Actinocatenispora sera: one gene and its partner. The protein of the gene in region 1 interacts with the protein of each later gene in a pairwise test. Links are inferred from orthologs where the notes say so. Each region holds a gene or a part of one and is shown in the gene's direction. Other genes may lie near its edges.

What was found. Proteins that work in one complex are often made in the same cells at the same time.
Region 2: the proteins of rplA (region 1) and thrS interact in binary tests that used the Escherichia coli proteins (3 or more experiments, as listed by UniProt). The link is inferred for Actinocatenispora sera from one-to-one orthologs.

What each region holds. Positions count from the first base shown.
Region 1 is NZ_AP023354.1:2,152,055-2,159,431, forward strand. What follows is about bases 1,814-4,599. They hold rplA (50S ribosomal protein L1), read left to right. Parts: upstream 1,814-2,739; coding sequence 2,740-3,459; downstream 3,460-4,599. Other genes in these bases: nusG (transcription termination/antitermination protein NusG), read left to right, coding at 1,814-2,073; rplK (50S ribosomal protein L11), read left to right, coding at 2,228-2,659; rplJ (50S ribosomal protein L10), read left to right, coding at 3,931-4,485. Outside these bases: Asera_RS10360 (MaoC family dehydratase), read left to right, coding at 1-94; preprotein translocase subunit SecE, read left to right, coding at 525-1,064; more of nusG, read left to right, coding at 1,375-1,813; rplL (50S ribosomal protein L7/L12), read left to right, coding at 4,619-5,002; Asera_RS10400 (ABC transporter ATP-binding protein), read left to right, coding at 5,450-6,493; Asera_RS10405 (MlaE family ABC transporter permease), read left to right, coding at 6,527-7,300; Asera_RS10410 (MlaE family ABC transporter permease), read left to right, coding at 7,300-7,377. UniProt on the Escherichia coli protein: One of the primary rRNA binding proteins, it binds very close to the 3'-end of the 23S rRNA. Forms part of the L1 stalk. It is often not seen in high-resolution crystal structures, but can be seen in cryo_EM and 3D reconstruction models.
Region 2 is NZ_AP023354.1:4,949,855-4,955,072, reverse strand. Bases 1-2,923 are described here. They hold thrS (threonine--tRNA ligase), read left to right. Parts: upstream 1-411; coding sequence 412-2,436; downstream 2,437-2,923. Other genes in these bases: Asera_RS23575 (hypothetical protein), read right to left, coding at 2,521-2,763; Asera_RS23585 (VIT domain-containing protein), read left to right, coding at 1-152. Outside these bases: Asera_RS23570 (winged helix-turn-helix domain-containing protein), read left to right, coding at 2,942-3,172; Asera_RS23565 (serine hydrolase domain-containing protein), read left to right, coding at 3,391-4,512; Asera_RS23560 (HIT family protein), read left to right, coding at 4,583-5,065; Asera_RS23555 (potassium channel family protein), read right to left, coding at 5,102-5,218. UniProt on the Escherichia coli protein: Catalyzes the attachment of threonine to tRNA(Thr) in a two-step reaction: L-threonine is first activated by ATP to form Thr-AMP and then transferred to the acceptor end of tRNA(Thr). The rate-limiting step is amino acid activation in the presence of tRNA.

The sequences.
Region 1 (7,377 bases):
CCTCGACGACCGCCAGGTGGTGATCGAGCTGACCGTCACCAGCGACGGCGTCAAGGTTCTCGGGCAGGCCCGGGCCACGGTCCGGCTGAGCTGACGAACGGGGCCGGCGAGCCGGCCGTGCGGCGCGGGTGGGGTGCCGGTTGGGAGATTGGGGTGGCAACCCGTACACTGGTCCGCCGGGGGTGCCGGTGCCTGCGGTGCGTGTCACCGAGCGTGCCAACACCCCCGCTGCGTGACGTGCCGCGACAGCGTCGGGTCACGAAGGGGCGTGGCGCAATTGGCAGCGCAGCGGTCTCCAAAACCGCAGGTTGCAGGTTCGAATCCTGTCGCCCCTGCGCCGAGTACGTCCCGGCCGGATCCGGTCGGGTGGGCAGGCGTGGCAGCGCGTTGGTCCGCCGTCGCGCTGTCCCGACAATCCGGCGCGGATCCCGTCACGGGGTTGGCTCGGGAGCACGAATAGGCCAGGATCGAATGGCCCAGGACGTGGCTGGGATCGTGTTGGCATAGGACCTGAGAGGGCTGAAGTGGCCGAGAGGAAGCGACGCGGGGGCGACGCCGACGGCGGATCCGCCGACGACGAGGTCCGCGACAGCCTCGATGAGGCCGCCGCCGAAGAGACCCTCGAAGACGACATCGCGGACGAGTCGGACTCCAACGACGAGGGTTCCGCGAGCGACGAGGGCACGGCGAGCTCCGGGGCCAAGCGGTCCACCCGAGCCAAGAGCGCCGCCGGCAAGCGGGACGGCAAGAGCTCCGGCACCACCGCGGTGCGCAGCAAGAGCTCGAAGGCCGGCTCCGGCAAGTCCGGTGACAAGAAGAACGACAAGTCGAAGAAGGACAAGACCGACGGACGGCCGCGTGGTCTGGGGCGGCTTACCCGGTTCGTTCGTGAGGTCGTCGCCGAGCTACGTAAGGTGATCTGGCCGACCCGCAAGGAGCTGGTCACCTACGCGGTCGTGGTGATCATCTTCGTTGCGGTGATCCTGGCGATCGTGGGGCTGCTCGACCTTGGGTTCTCCAAGGCGGCGCTGTGGGTCTTCGGCGGCGGTAAGAATAACCAGTAGACGAAGCCCGCGGGGCCTGAGCGCCGCGTTCGCATCTCGGGTTGGCCGGCAACGCGGGCCGGCCCGTGATCCACATTGGAAGTGAGCAAGCGTGTCTGAGTTCGACGAGACCGGCCGGCCGACCGACGAGCAGGAGTCCTCGCCGGCGGCTGAGGCTGCCGCCACGACCGGTGGCGCGGCCGGGGACGGCGCCGCCGAGCAGGCCGGTACCGGTGCCGTGGCCACCGCCGTCGAGCCGGCGGCCGAGCCGACCGCCTCCGACCCGGCCGATGCCGAGCAGTCGGCCGACGCCGAGCAGGCGACCGACACCGTGTCGACCGACACCGAGGCGCCGGCCGACACCGACCTGGCCGAGTCCGAGCAGGCCGCCGACGAGCCCGCCACCGAGGAAGAGGCCGCCGAGGTCGACCCGGTGACCGAGCTGCGGCAGGCGCTGCGGCACGCGCCCGGCTACTGGTACGTCGTGCACTCCTACGCCGGGTACGAGAACAAGGTCAAGACCAACCTGGAGAGTCGGATCCAGAGCCTGGACATGGAGGACTACATCTTCCAGGTCGAGGTGCCGACCCGGGAAGAGGTCGAGGTCAAGAACGGCAAGCGGCAGAACGTCCAGAGCAAGGTCTTCCCCGGCTACATCCTGGTCCGGATGGACCTGATCCCGGAGTCGTACTCCTGCGTGCGGAACACGCCGGGTGTGACCGGGTTCGTCGGCGCCACCGACCGGGCCGACAACCCGTCGCCGCTCACCCTCGACGAGGTCATCAAGTGGCTCGCGCCGGGGGTCAAGGAGGAGAAGGCCGAGGCCGCTGCCGGCGCCGGTGCCAAGCCCGAGATCAAGGTCGACTTCGAGGTCGGCGACTCGGTCACGGTCATCGACGGCGCGTTCGCCTCGCTGCCGGCCAGCATCTCGGAGATCAACGCCGACCAGCAGAAGCTCAAGGTGCTGGTGTCGATCTTCGGCCGGGAGACCCCGGTGGAGCTCAACTTCAACCAGGTCTCCAAGATCTAGCGACAACCGAAGACGTCCGGCGCCCGGGGGCAGGCCCGGGTGCCGGTGTGTGGAAAACAAACCAGCGCCGCCGAGGACACGTCCGTGGCCGAGGCGGCCCAGTCCCGGGCCGGCCGGCAGCCGGTGCGGGGCGTGTAGGAGAAAGCCCAGGGTCATGCCTCCCAAGAAGAAGCTCGTCACCACGTTCAAGCTCGAACTGCCCGGTGGCCAGGCGACGCCGGCTCCGCCGGTGGGTCCGGCGCTCGGTCAGCATGGCGTGAACATCATGGAGTTCTGCAAGGCGTACAACGCGCAGACCGAGTCGCAGCGGGGCGAGATCGTCCCCGCCGAGATCAGCGTGTACGAGGACCGCTCGTTCACGTTCGTTCTGAAGACCCCGCCGGCGGCCAAGCTGCTGCTGAAGGCGGCCGGGGTGGCCAAGGGCTCCGGTGAGCCGCACAAGGACAAGGTCGGTACGGTCAGCCAGGCCCAGGTCCGCGAGATCGCGGAGCGCAAGATGGCCGACCTGAACGCGAACGACCTCGACCAGGCGTCGAAGATCATCGCCGGTACCGCCCGTTCGATGGGCATCACGGTCCAGGACTGAGAGCCCACCACCCAGTACGACCGTGGGAGGGGCAGGCGCTGCCCCGCACCACGCACCACACCACTCGTGGAGGAACACCAATGGCGCAGCACGGCAAGCAGTACCGCAAGGCATCCGAGACGGTCGACGGCGACAACCTGTACAGCCCGCTCGACGCGATGCAGCTTGCGAAGGACACCTCGAAGACCAAGTTCGACGCCACCGTCGAGGTCGCGATGCGACTCGGCGTCGACCCGCGTAAGGCCGACCAGATGGTGCGCGGCACCGTCAACCTGCCGCACGGTACCGGTAAGACCGCCCGTGTGATCGTCTTCGCCACCGGCGACAAGGCCACCGAGGCCATCGCCGCCGGCGCCGACGAGGTCGGTTCGGACGAGCTGATCGCCCGCATCCAGGGCGGCTGGCTCGACTTCGACGCGGCGATCGCGACGCCCGACCAGATGGCCAAGGTCGGCCGGATCGCGCGGATCCTGGGCCCGCGCGGTCTGATGCCGAACCCGAAGACCGGCACCGTCACCATGGACGTGACGAAGGCGGTCGCGGACATCAAGGGCGGCAAGATCGCCTTCCGGGTCGACAAGCACTCGAACCTGCACCTGATCATCGGCAAGGCCAGCTTCGACCAGCGTCAGCTGGTGGAGAACTACGCGGCCGCGCTGGACGAGGTGCTGCGGGCGAAGCCCGCATCGGCCAAGGGCAAGTACCTGAAGAAGATCACCGTCTCCACCACGATGGGGCCGGGCATTCCGGTGGACACCAACCGGACCCGCAACCTCACCGAGGACGAGGTCGACGCCTGATCCTCAACGGTACTCGTGGGCGGGGCGTGCCGAGCTTTCGGCGCGCCCCGCTGCCGTGTCCGGCGCTGCACACCCGGCGCGCCCCGCTGCTGTTGTCCAGCGCGGCCCGGCCGGCCGGGTGTGGCGTCGCCTACTCCGGTTGGCCGGGGTGCGGCGGCGTCGAGTAAGCTGAACAGGCTTTACCGAAGACCGCTGGTCACCGCGCCGAGTGCGCGGTCGAAGGCTCCGCTCGCCGCGGACGGCCCGCGCAGGGAAGACGGACGCGATCCAACACCACAGGTCATCCAGGCTCCCGGATGACGTCGGTGCCGGTGATCCGATCTGGTGGGCGGCACGCGCCACGTGGCGTCGGCCGGAGCCGGAGACACGGACACCGAGCTGGTTCCTCGCCCCGTGCGCCCTGCGCCGGGGCGTTTTTCGTGCCTGCGGGTCTTCGACGAGACCGGCCCGAGCATGCACGAGAGGAGGGACATGGCGGACACACATGGCCGGACCAAGCCAGTACGCGAGGACAAGGCCGCTGCGGTCAACGAGATCGCGGACCGGTTCCGGGCCGCTTCGGCGACCGTGATCACCGAGTACCGCGGGCTGAGCGTTTCGCAGATCACCGAGCTGCGGCGCGCCCTGGGCGGGGACACGCACTACCGCGTCGCGAAGAACACGCTGGTGAAGATCGCGGCGACGGAGGCCGGCGTCGACGGTCTCGACGCACTGTTCGTCGGCCCGACGGCGGTCACGTTCGTCAACGGCGACGTGGTCGACGCGGCCAAGGGGCTGCGTAACTTCGCGAAGGACAACCCCGCGCTGGTCATCAAGGGCGGCGTCTTCGAGGGCAAGGCCCTCACCACGGACGACGTCAACAAGCTGGCCGACCTGGAGTCCCGCGAGGTGCTCCTCGCCAAGCTGGCTGGTGCCATGAAGGGCAACCTGTCGAAGGCCGCGAGCCTGTTCCAGGCTCCGCTGGCGCAGACGGCACGGCTCGCCCAGGCGCTGGCCGACAAGCAGTCCGGCAGCGAGGCTGCCTGACGGCCGTACGGCCGTCGCCATGTTCGAGGAACTCGCCGCGATTCGCTTGCGGCAGGCCTAAACCGCCGCGAGTGGTTCGCGACGACAGACATAACCGCGAGGTAGTCGCGGGGTAGGAAAGGAAACCGCCACCATGGCGAAGCTCAGCACCGAAGAGCTGCTCGACGCGTTCAAGGAAATGACGCTGATCGAGCTGTCCGAGTTCGTGAAGCAGTTCGAGGAGACCTTCGAGGTCACCGCGGCTGCTCCGGTCGCCGTCGCGGCCGCCGCCGGCCCGGCCGCTGCGGCCGAGGCCGCCGTCGAGCAGGACGAGTTCGACGTCATCCTCGACTCGGCCGGCGACAAGAAGATCCAGGTCATCAAGGAGGTGCGCGCGCTCACCAGCCTGGGCCTGAAGGAGGCCAAGGACGTGGTCGAGGGCGCCCCGAAGGCGATCCTGGAGAAGGTCACCAAGGAGGCCGCGGAGAAGGCCAAGGAGCAGCTCGAGGCTGCCGGCGGCAAGGTGACCCTGAAGTAAGGGCCCGCACCGCGGTTCCACAGCGGCGAGCACGCCGCGAGTTCGAAGGGCGGCCGTCCCCACGGGGGCGGCCGCCCTTTGCCGCCTCCGAGTACGGGTGCCGGCCGGGTGCGCTCCTCCGGAGCCGGCGCCGGCCACCGGGGGAGCGTGGGGCAGATGCGTGACGTGGCTCAGGTCACGTAACGTTGTGGGGCAAGCCGGGCACTCTCGTCACGCTCGATCTGTCCGAAAGCTACGGAGAGCTACGAAAGATCGCGACTGGTGCGCTAGGTCGAGAGAATCCTGACGTACGGCTCGACTTAGACGTTACTCGGAAGTTAACTTGTTCGCGTCACTACCGGCTCCGCGGCCTCCCGGGCACCGGCGGATCGCCGGGGCCGGGCCACATCGAGGCTGCGCCGGCCGTACCACGGCCGCAGCGGTGACCACGTCGGGAGGGAAGTACGCGTGGGCGTCGAGGTGCAGATCGACGGGCTGACGAAGTCCTTCGGTCGGCAGAACATCTGGGCGGACGTCAGCTTCACCCTGCCCGAGGGTGAGATCTCCGTGCTGCTCGGCCCCTCGGGTACCGGTAAGTCGGTGTTCCTGAAGACGCTCGTCGGGCTGTTGCGGCCGGATCGCGGGCACATCTGGATCGAGGGCAAGGACCTGCCCGAGCTGTCCGAGCGCGAGCTGTACGAGGTGCGCAAGCTGTTCGGCGTGCTGTTCCAGGACGGCGCGCTGTTCGGCTCGATGAACCTGTACGACAACGTCGCGTTCCCGCTGCGCGAGCACACCCGCAAGTCCGAGTCCGCGGTGCGCGACATCGTGATGGAGAAGCTCGACCTGGTCGGGCTCGCCGGCGACGAGCGGAAGCTGCCGGGCGAGATCTCCGGCGGGATGCGCAAGCGGGCCGGGCTGGCCCGGGCGCTGGTGCTGGAGCCGGAGATCATCCTGTTCGACGAGCCCGACTCGGGCCTCGACCCGGTGCGCACCACGCTGCTCAACCACCTGATCGTCGATCTCAACCAGCAGACCGGTGCGACGTTTCTGATCGTCACGCACGACATCAACACCGCGCGGACGGTGCCGGACAACATCGGCCTGATCTACCGCCGGCACCTGGCCATGTTCGGCCCGCGGGAGATGCTGCTGTCCAGTGAGGAGCCGGTGGTCCGGCAGTTCCTGAACGCGCAGCGGCACGGCCCGATCGGGATGGCCGAGGAGAAGGACGCGAGCGAGCTGGAGGCCGAGGCCGCGGCCGGCATCGAGCTGCCGATGCTGCCGCCGATCCCGCTGCAGATGCAGCCGACCGACGGCCGGCCGCGCTCCGCGGAGCGCATCCCGGGCGAGTGGTGCCGGGTCAACGGGGTGATCCCGCCGGTCGGTTCGTTCGCGCTGGACCAGCCGACGGTGCCCGCCCAGAGCGGCGTGAGCGAGTGGGCCGGGCCGGAGCACGTCGACCCGCACGCAGACACCGTCGTCATCGAACGGAGGGACGGCGGTGCCTGAGTGCAACACCGACGTCGGATCCGGGGGTGAGCGGTGAGCAACCCGGTCTCCGGCGCCCTGCGGCAGTCCGGTTCGTTCTTCGCGTACTGCCTGGACTGCCTGCTCGCGATCCCGCGCCGGCCGTTCCAGCTGCGCGAGATGATCCAGCAGGCCTGGTTCGTCTCCAGCGTGTCGATCCTGCCGACGGCGCTGGTGGCGATCCCGTTCGGTGCGGTGATCTCGCTCCAGCTCGGCACCCTGACCAGCCAGCTCGGCGCCCAGTCGTACACCGGAGCGGCGAGCGTGCTCGCGGTGGTCCGGGAGGCCGGGCCGATCGTGACGGCGCTGCTGATCGCCGGGGCGGGTGGTTCGGCGATCTGCGCGGATCTCGGCGCCCGGAAGATCCGGGAAGAGCTGGACGCGATGGAGGTGCTGGGCATCGACCCGGTGCAGCGGCTGGTGGTGCCCCGGATCATCGCCTGCATGATCGTCGCGCTGCTGCTCAACGGCCTGGTCAGCGTCGTCGGCGTGGCCGGTGGGTACTTCTTCAACGTGGTGCTGCAGGGCGGTACCCCGGGGGCCTACCTGGCGAGTTTCCAGGCGCTGGGGCAGATCCAGGACCTGATCGCCGGTGAGTTCAAGGCGGTGGTGTTCGGCGCGATGGCGGCGCTGATCGCCTGCTACAAGGGGATGACGGCGAAGGGCGGGCCGAAGGGCGTCGGCGACGCGGTCAACCAGAGCGTGGTCATCAGCTTCATGCTGCTGTTCGCGGTGAACTTCGTGATGACCTCGATCTACTTCCAGATCGTTCCGCAGAAGGGCACCTGATGGCGCCGCTGGGAGAGGGCCGTGCCGCAGGCGCGTGGTCCGGCATTGCCCGAAAGCCGCTGGGGTTCCTGGACGAC
Region 2 (5,218 bases), 2.8 Mb from region 1 along the record:
GCGCCGAGCTGGACCGGCTGTGGCAGCGCACGATCGACCTACTCGCCGCGTTCGCCGGGGAACGGCCGGCGCCCGAGCCCGCGCCGCGCCGCTTCGGTCGGCGCCGGCGGCCGGAGGACGGTACCGACCGGCGGGGTTCCTTCTGGCGCTGAGCGCGCGCCCCGGCCGGACGACGGTACCGACCGGCGGGGCTCCTTCTGGCGCGGGGGGCGCCTCCCAGCCCGCCGTACCGGGAGGCTCGTTCGTCGCTCGCCGCCCCGGCTGGTACCGCCCGGCCGGGGCGACGCCGTCGCCGATGGGTGGTATGAGCAGGTGGCCGCGCACGTCGCGGTCGGGGCGACCGATAGCATCGACCCGGTCCGGCCGAGTCGTCGGTCCGGTGTCCCGCAGCCTTCTTGACGAGGAGTCATCGTGCCCGCAGCGACCGCCGCCCAGGGGAGTGAGACCGCCTCCGTCCTCGTGCCGGCCGGTACGACGGCGGCGGATGCGATCGCCGCGGCCGGGCTGCCGACGTCCGGTCCGACCGCGATCGTGGTGGTCCGCGCCGACGGCGTGCTCAAGGACCTGGAGTGGCAGCCGAAGACCGACACGGCCGTCGAGCCGGTGTCGATCGACTCAGCGGACGGGCTGAAGGTGCTGCGCCACTCCGCCGCGCACGTGATGGCCCAGGCGGTGCAGGAGATCTTCCCCGGCACCCTGCTCGGCATCGGCCCGCCGGTCGAGAACGGCTTCTACTACGACTTTCTGCCGGAGAAGCCGTTCACGCCGGAGGATCTGGCCGCCATCGAGAAGAAGATGGGCGCGATCATCAAGTCCGGTCAGCGGTTCCACCGGCGGCCGATCTCCGACGAGCACGCGCACGCCGAGCTCGCGCACGAGAAGTTCAAGCTGGAGCTGATCGAGCTGAAGGGCTCGGCCGGCGAGGCGGCCGAGGGCGCCAGCGTCGAGGTCGGCGCCGGCGGGCTGACCATGTACGACAACCTCGACGGCAAGTCCGGCGACCTGGTCTGGACCGACCTGTGCCGCGGCCCGCACCTGCCGACCACCCGGTTGATCCCGGCGGTCAAGCTGATGCGCAGCGCCGCCGCGTACTGGCGCGGCAATGAGTCCAACCCGCAGCTGCAACGCATCTACGGCACCGCGTGGCCGACCCGGGACGAGCTCAAGGCGTACCTGAAGCTGCTGGAGGAGGCCGCCAAGCGCGACCACCGCAAGCTCGGCGCCGAGCTCGACCTGTTCAGCTTCCCCGAGCAGCTCGGCTCCGGCCTGCCGGTGTTCCACCCCAAGGGCGGCATCATCCGGCGCGAGCTGGAGGGGTACTCCCGGCAGCGGCACGAGCAGGCCGGCTACGAGTTCGTCAACACGCCGCACATCACCAAGGGCGCGCTGTTCGAGACCTCCGGCCACCTGCCGTACTACGCCGACACCATGTACCCGCCGATGGAGCTCGAGGGCGCGGAGTACTACCTCAAGGCCATGAACTGCCCGATGCACAACCTGATCTTCGACTCGCGCGGCCGCTCGTACCGGGAGCTGCCGCTGCGGCTGTTCGAGTTCGGCACCGTGTACCGGTACGAGAAGTCCGGGGTGGTGCACGGCCTGACCCGGGTGCGCGGGCTCACCATGGACGACTCGCACATCTACTGCACCCAGGAGCAGATGCCGGGCGAGCTGCGCAACCTGCTGACGTTCGTGCTCGACCTGCTGCGCGACTACGGGCTGGACGACTTCTACCTGGAGCTGTCGACCCGGGACGACTCGGACAAGTTCATCGGGGCGCCGGAGGAGTGGGAGGCGGCCACCGAGTCGCTGCGGCGCGCCGCCGAGGACTCCGGCCTGGAGCTGGTGCCCGACCCGGGCGGCGCGGCGTTCTACGGGCCGAAGATCTCGGTCCAGGCCAAGGACGCGATCGGCCGGTCCTGGCAGATGTCGACCATCCAGCTCGACTTCAACCAGCCCAAGCGGTTCGGTCTGGAGTACCAGGCGGCGGACGGCACCCGGCAGACCCCGGTGATGATCCACCGGGCGCTGTTCGGCTCGATCGAGCGGTTCTTCGGGGTACTCACCGAGCACTACGCCGGCGCCTTCCCGGCCTGGCTGTCGCCGGTGCAGGTGGTCGGCATCCCGATCCGCGACGACCACGCCGGCTACCTGCAGTCCTTTGTGGACACCCTGCGGGCGCAGGGCATCCGGGCCGAGGTGGACACCGCCGACGACCGGATGCAGAAGAAGATCCGCAACGCGCAGAAGCAGAAGATCCCGTTCATGGCCATCGCCGGCGACGACGACGTGACCGCCGGTACGGTCTCCTTCCGCTACCGGGACGGCTCGCAGCGCAACGGCGTCCCGCTCGACGACGCCGTGGCGCACATCGTCGAGATCGTCCGCTCCCGTACCAACCTCGGCCCGTCCACCGAGGCGGGCGAGGCCGAGTAGCCCGTTGCCGGGTTTCCTTGGGCGCCAAGGAAACCCGGGTGTCGCTGTTCGAGCACCGGGGCCGTCGGTACGACTGCGCCGGTCTCACCGCACGTCCTGGACCAACAGCCCGTCGATGCGGCAGAAGAACACCCGGGCGCGGCCGTCGTTGTCGTTGGGGTCGAGCGGGCCGGCGGTCAGGTAGCACATCCCGTTGGTGAGTGCCTGTTCGGCGGTGATCACGTGCCACCAGGCGGCGCCCGCCCCGTAGACCCCGGCGGCCGGGCTGATGTGCACCAGCTGTCCGGCCCGGGGAAGGCGATCGGGCCGCCGGATAAGGTTCGTCATAGCCGCTCCCTTCGCGAGCGGTCAGGGGCCGGGCGGCGTGGACTGGACGCCACCCGGCCCTGTCTGCGGTTCGCCGCCTACGTTAGCTGAACGACTAGGTACTAGTCTAGTTCAGATTAGGGATGATTAACGTTGTATCGGCCAGACATGCAGCATGCTGGGTTGTAATCATCGGCTCATGTCGATCGATCCTGACGCGCCGGAGTACGCCTGGCAGCAGCTCGCGGCCCTGATCGAGGACCGGATCGCCGGCGGGAAGTACACCCGCCGGCTGCCGTCCGAGTCCTCGTTCAGCCAGGAGTTCGGCCTGGCCCGCAACACGGTGCGTCGCGCCATGGAGGACCTGCGCGAGCGCGGCCTGGTCGTCACCATCCCGCAGCGTGGCACGTTCGTGAAGCGCGACAACTAGCGGACCAACGCCTACCGGTGCTCCGTCCACCCGCGGCGTGACGACCGATCCGCCGAACAGCTGCGAGGGCGGCGTCGGGGCCGGCGCCACCGCGTACTCGGTGCCGGTCCCGATGCCCGCCCTCCGCCAGAGCTGACGCCGTGCCGTACGTCGCCGATCCGCCGTCGTCCCGGCGGAGGCCGGCGCATCATCGAAGGCGGCGACGGTGAGGTGCGGCGATGGTGGACTGGACGGAGAGCCTGGCGCGGCGGGCCGGCATCGATCCCGATCCGCTGGCCCGGGCGGTACGGCTGGTGGCGCAGCGCGGCGGGAGCGCCCAACTGTGCGTGCTGCACGGCGACCGGGTGCTGATCGACCGCTGCTTCGGCTGTCGGCCGGATTCGCTGTTCTGGCTGTTTTCCACCAGCAAGCCGTTCGTGGCGCTGCTGGTACACCGGCTGGCCGAGCGGGGGCTGCTGGGTCTGGACGAGCCGGTCGCGCGGTACTGGCCGGAGTTCGCGGCCCGCGGCAAGCAGCACGTCACCGTGCGGCACGTCCTGTCGCACCGGGCCGGGCTGCCACTCGCGCACCACAGCATCGCTGCGGACTCGCTCGCCATGCTCGACGGACCGCGGTTCGTGCGCGCCCTGGCCCGGGCCCGGCCGCGGTGGGCGGCGGGCGCGGTCCCGGCGTACCACATCATCAGCTACGGCTACCTGCTCGGCGAGCTGGTCCGCCGCGTCACCGGCCGCCCGGTCGGCGCGGTACTGCGGGACGAGTTGCTGGATCCGTTGCGGTTGGGCGACATCCACCTCGGCCTGCCCGCCGTGCTGTACCGCCGGGCGGTGCCGGTGCACACCCGCGGACGTACCCTGCCGGCCCGGTACTGGTTGAACCGCAGCGCGCTGCGGGCGGCGCCGATCCCGGCGGCCGGTGTGTCGGCGACCGCGCGCGACGTGGCCCTGTTCTACCGGATGTTGCTGCGTGGCGGTGAACTCGACGGCGCGCGGGTACTCGCGCCGGCCAGCGTCGCCGCCGCCCGCGCGCAGTCCACCGCCGACGGCGAGCTGGACCGGCTGCTGCACGTGCCGGTGCGCTGGGCGTACGGGTTCCAGCTCGGCTCGGCGTCTGTCGGCTCGCCGTCGGCGAACCCGCTCGGTCAGACCAGTCACCGCGACGCGTTCGGCCACAACGGCTCCAACGCGTGCCTGGCCTGGGCCGACCCCACCCGTGACCTGGTGTTCGTGCACCTGGGCAACGTGTTCACCGCCGGCCACGAGGGCGCCGGCTACCTCGCCGAGGTCTCCGACGCCGTGCTGGCCGCGGTCGACGGCGGCCGTAGGATCGGTGGTCGTGAGTGACGAGCAGGTGATCCGGCAGGACGGTGCGGGCGATCCGGACGAGCTGGAGCGGCTCTGGACGCCGTTTCGGATGGCCTACATCCAGGGCGAGAACAAGCCGACCGGCCCGGCCGACGACCCGGCCGGTTGCCCGTTCTGCCGGGTGCCGACGCTGCCGGACGCCGAGGGGCTCGTCGTCGCCCGCGGTGCCAGCGTGTACGCGCTGTTGAACCTCTACCCCTACAACACCGGGCACCTGATGGTCTGCCCGTACCGGCACGTGCCCGACTACACCGACCTGACGGACGCGGAACTGGCCGAGTTCGGCGCGTTCACCCAGACGGCGATGCGGGCGGTACGCCGGGCCAGCGGTGCCGAGGGCTTCAACATCGGGATCAACCAGGGCTCGGCCGGCGGCGCCGGCATCGCCGGCCACCTGCACCAGCACGTGGTGCCGCGGTGGGAGGGCGACACGAACTTCATGCCGGTGGTCGGGCACACCAAGGTGCTGCCGCAGCTGCTCGCCGACACCCGCAGCCTGCTCGCCGACGCCTGGTCCGCGATCGTCGGCTGACGCCCGCCCGCGGGGCCGCAGCTGGCGTCGGGGCGGTCAGGATCGCGGCGGCCGGCGCCGGCGGCGGGCGCGGCCGATGTTGGCGACCGCCATCGCCACCACGGTGACCAGGTACAGCTGGCCGATGACCGCCTCGGACGCGGCGACCATCTG